DNA from 2 places in the Geobacillus sp. BMUD genome. Region 1 is predicted to be linked to the other one. Evidence: predicted binding sites of a transcription regulator. Region 1 holds the regulator's gene; the other holds the start of a gene.
The links. The regulator Rex, encoded in region 1, represses fermentation and respiration genes when NADH is low (regulators of the CRP and FNR family bind a similar motif). The targets are predictions, from matches to a motif close to TTGTGAAATATTTCACAA.
Positions count from the first base shown of each region.

Region 2: nsrR (nitric oxide-sensing transcriptional repressor NsrR) is a predicted target of Rex. The motif match lies at 1,324-1,341, and genes of this name have one in related genera.

Region 1 covers NZ_SDLA01000022.1:5,432-7,898, reverse strand. Annotated here, with positions in the region: gene tatC (twin-arginine translocase subunit TatC) at 179-922, opposite strand; gene tatA (twin-arginine translocase TatA/TatE family subunit) at 943-1,095, opposite strand; gene ETC05_RS16015 (redox-sensing transcriptional repressor Rex) at 1,113-1,754, opposite strand; gene moaC (cyclic pyranopterin monophosphate synthase MoaC) at 1,770-2,258, opposite strand; gene abc-f (ribosomal protection-like ABC-F family protein) at 2,356-2,467, shown strand, end outside.
Region 2 covers NZ_SDLA01000010.1:29,765-32,231, forward strand. Annotated here, with positions in the region: gene speE (polyamine aminopropyltransferase) at 1-512, opposite strand, end outside; gene nsrR (nitric oxide-sensing transcriptional repressor NsrR) at 792-1,256, opposite strand; gene hmpA (NO-inducible flavohemoprotein) at 1,430-2,467, shown strand, end outside.

The sequences.
Region 1 (2,467 bases):
CTTCCCGTGATTCGCATGGGAGGGGGCCAGAACATCAATCTCATGACGGCGGTCATATCGTGAAAATGGAAACGAAAAAAAACAAGAGGCCAACCTCAAAGCCTTGTTTTGCGGCTTTTGAGACAGCCCCTTCATTTGGTCCGGCCTTGCTTTCCTCTCAATGTTTTTTCGTCCCGCCTCACCCATTGCCTTCCTGCTCGGCTGCTCGTTGCGCTTTCCGATAGCCGATGCGCGCCACCCAAATGCTTCCTTCATACAAAATGGCGAGCGGGATCATGACGATTATCTGCGATAACACATCCGGCGGCGTAATGATCGCCGCCAAAATAAGGAGCGCCAAATACGCATGCCTGCGGATGCGAACAAGAAGCTGTGGCGTAATAAGCCCTAAGCGGGTGAAAAACAGCACAACAATCGGAAGCTGAAACACGATGCCAAACGGCAGCACAAGCTGAAGCAAGAACTGAAAATATTCATTAATGCCGATCATTTGCTGAACTCCTAGTTGGTCAGCCAGCTGGCTCATAAATCGAACGACAAACGGAAACAAAACGAAATAAGCGAAGCTGACGCCTGCTAAAAAAAGAACGATCGACGCCGGGATATAGCTCAGTGTCACTCTCCGCTCTTTTTCGTAAAGTCCAGGGCTGACAAACGCCCAAATTTGATACAGCGACACCGGAGAGGTCAACACGGCGGCGATGACAAAAGCAAACTGAAAATACACTTTAATCGGATCGGTAAGACGAAAGGCGTTCATGGTCAAATGCTTCGCCTCAGCCGTTCGTTGCAAATACAAAATGACGTCATCAACAAAAAAGAAACTAGCGACAAGCGCCACAGCAAAAAAGACAAGAACGATGATGAGCCGTTTCCGCAGTTCGCCCAGATGCTCATACACCGACATTTCTTTGTCATTCATTGTTTCCCCATCCTGTCTTGTCATCGGTCAGTTTTCGTTTCTTCGTCATCAGCAAGCCCTTTTGTGGCATCTTTAAACTCGCGAAGCGATTGGCCGAACGACCGCCCTAATTCCGGCAGCTTTTTCGTGCCAAACAGCAACAAAATAACAAGAACGAGCAATAAATATTTCATGTGTTGTTCTCTCCTTTTTACGATGGCGATGGATAGTTTTTCAAAAAATAGACGAGCGACTGCAGCTCAATGGCTAAATCGATATGATGGACGCGAATATGATTCGGCACGTTCAACCGCGCCGGAGTAAAGTTTAAAATGCCTTTAATTCCTTGCGCGACAAGGCGATCGGTCAGCGCTTGGGCCGCGGCGGCGGGCACCGTTAAAATGGCCACTGGGATGTTTTCATGAAGCCGCTTCTCCAGCTCATCGAGATGGTAGACCGGCACCCCGCCGACTGTCGTCCCTACTTTCCGCTCATCAACATCAAAGGCCATCACGATTTTTGTATTGTTGTTTTTCGAAAAATTATAGTTTAAAAAGGCCGTGCCTAAATTGCCGACGCCGAACAAGGCGACTTCGGTCACCTCATCCTCTTCAAGCGTCCGGCGGAAAAACGACAACAAATAATTGACATTATATCCATACCCTTTCTTGCCAAGGGCGCCAAAATAGGAAAAATCGCGGCGTATCGTCGCTGGATCGACCTTCACTGCCTCGCTAAGCTCGGCAGAGGAGACGCGCTGTTTCCCAGAAGCATGCAAGTTTTTCAAAAACCGGTAGTAAAGCGGCAGCCGTTTGGCGGTTGCCTGCGGAATTTTTGGTTGTTCATTGCTCATGGTCTCATCCCCTAGCTAATCGGTTTTCCGTCGGTAATGGCCGGACTTCCCGCCCGTTTTTTCGACCAAATACGTCGGACCGATGACCATTCCTTTATCAAACGCCTTGCACATATCGTACACCGTCAGTGCACAAACCGAAGCAGCCGTCAGCGCTTCCATTTCCACTCCTGTGCTCCCTTTCGTTTTCACCGTTGCAGTGATGACGAGTTTATGCTCTTCCCCATCGTTTTCCCAAGCAAAAGCAATGTCCACACCCTTTAACATAAGCGGGTGACACATTGGAATAAGATCGGCGGTCTTCTTTGCCGCCATCACCCCCGCCACTTGAGCGACGGCAAGTACATCCCCTTTCTCGATTGCATTGCTCGTCATTTTTTCGTAAATTTCCCGGCTGACAGTCACGCTCGTTTGCGCCACAGCCACTCGCACAGTATCTTCTTTGTGCGTAATATCAACCATTTTTGCGCGCCCTTGTTCATTGAAATGAGTGAACGATGACAATACCATCTCCTCCATTTATACACTATACACGATTTTTCATCATTCGTCTTTGACCGTTTTCGCGACTTACGTTAAACTATTCGCGAGGTGAAATGACATGATCATTTTGCAAGTGCACGGACTCACAAAATATTTCGGTGCTGACCTTATTTTATCGAATATAAAACTAGAAATACAGTCCCGTGACCGAATTGCCCTTGTCGGCCGCA
Region 2 (2,467 bases), on a different contig from region 1:
TCGATCATAATGACGTCGTAGACGCTTTCCTTCCCTTGCACAAACTTGACGCCGTCATCATAAATAAACCGCACACGCGGATCCGATAGGTTGCCGGAGACGGCTGGCAAATGCTCTTTGCACGCCCGGACAACTTTTTCATCAATTTCCACCATGTCGATGGCTTCAAGATGAGCATATTTCGCCGTCTCACGGGCTGCGCCGCAGTCGCCGCCGCCGATGATGAGCACCCGTTTCGCCTGCGGATGAAACTGCAGCGGTACGTGCGAAATCATTTCGTTATAAATATGGCCGTCAATCGAGGTCGTTTGCACGACGCCATCGAGTACGAGCATGCGGCCGAAATCGTACGAATCCAAAATCATCACATGCTGGTACTCAGACGGCTCGGCAAAAATCACCTCTTTGATACGGTAGCTGATTTTTAAGTTGTCACGATCATCTTCGGTGAGCCAAAGCTCCCCATTGTCCATATGCAAGTAAGGTGGCAAAGCGTTTCCTTCGTGTTTCATTGTGACCTCCTTTAGTCATGCAGATGTTTTCACACCTTTCTAATCTTAATATATTCTGCGCCATGTAGCAAACAAAGGAGATGATCAGCCGGCGCCGGACGTATTCATCCCCGCCGTCCATGTTTGACGACCAGTTTTGTTGTTTCAACGGATGATCGTTCTTGCCGTCACATCCTGCACAAAGGCCGCCCATCGTTTCGCATCATCCTGCGCCTTTCTTCAGATCGATGCTTCGTTATTGCGTACCTGCCAAACAGTAAAATAAATCCCCCGACCGAATCAAATGTCGGAGAGCATTGATTGGTTACGTGACCTCCAAAGCAAAGAACGAAGCGACGCGCGGTCTTCAAGCAAATCGGCGAGCGTATACGCATCCAACACCCGCAAAAACGCTTCTAACGCCTCGTGAAGCGCGAAGCGGAGCCGGCATACCGGTGTCAAGATGCATTCATTGCCGTGAGCGGCAAAACACTCAACAAGTGACAAGTTGTCCTCTGTTTCGCGAACAACCGCACCGATGACGATCTCCTCCGGCCGTTTCGCGAGACGGATTCCGCCGTTGCGCCCACGGATCGTTTCAATATAGCCAAGCTTCCCAAGCTCATGGACGATTTTGCTTAAATGATGCTCTGAAATGGAAAAGGAAGCGGCAATGTCTTTGATGTTCGTTTTTTCTTCTTCATCAAGCGCGCCTAAAAACAAGAGGACGCGCAAGGCGTATTCCGTATAGTTCGTTAACTGCATCGCTATTCACACAACCTTTAAGTGACATTCTTGATTTTATTGTACCACACCTGATTCGAGCGGAGAATTGTGAACAATTTATTAAAGATGTATTTCAAATATTGCTTTTTCCAAGCGCCCATGATTGAATAAAAGATGTATTATAAATACATGTTTTAAAAGGGGATGAAATCATGACAACGACAACGAGATTGCATCCAAAAACGATTGAAATTGTGAAATCAACGGTGCCCATCCTGGAAACACATGGCGAACAAATAACGAAGCGGTTTTATGAGCTCATGTTTTCCAATCATCCTGAATTGCTGAATGTGTTTAACCACGCCAATCAAAAGCAAGGGCGGCAGCAACGCGCCTTGGCCGCAGCCGTGTATGCAGCAGCGCGCTATATCGATCAGCTTGATGCTATTTTGCCGGTTGTGCGGCAAATTGGCCATAAACACCGCAGCTTAGGAATCAAACCAGAACAATACCCGATCGTCGGAAAGCATTTGTTGCTGGCGATCAAAGACGTGCTTGGCGACGCCGCCACCGACGAAGTGATTGCAGCTTGGGCGGAAGCATACGAAGCCATTGCAGCCATTTTCATTCAAGTGGAAAAAGAGCTTTACGACGAGGCCGCAGCCAAATTCGGTGGCTGGCGTGACTTCCGCCGCTTTATCATCGCGAAAAAGGTGAAAGAAAGCGATGTCATCACCTCGTTCTATTTGAAGCCGGAAGACGGCAAGGCCATCAGCGATTATTTGCCGGGTCAATACGTGAGCGTCAAACTGTCGATTCCGGGCGAGACGTATACGCATATTCGTCAATACAGCTTATCGGATGCTCCAGGAAAAGGGTATTACCGCATCAGCGTCAAACGGGAAGCAGCCACAGCGGATAAACCAGCTGGCATCGTTTCCAACTATTTGCATGATCATGTCCAAGAGGGCGATGTGCTTGAATTAAGCGCTCCAGCTGGTGAGTTTACGCTTGATTTGTCCAAAACGACGCCGGTTGTGTTCATCAGCGGCGGCGTCGGCATCACACCGCTGTTAAGCATGGCGCACACGTTGGCCATCCAACAGCCGAACCGTCCGGCCACGTTCATCCATGCCGCCATCAACGGCCGCGTGCACGCGTTTGATGAGGAGCTTCGGATGTTGGCAGAACGCCCTTCATTTTGTTATCATATTTGTTATGAATCGCCGTCCGACGAGGACCGCCGCCAT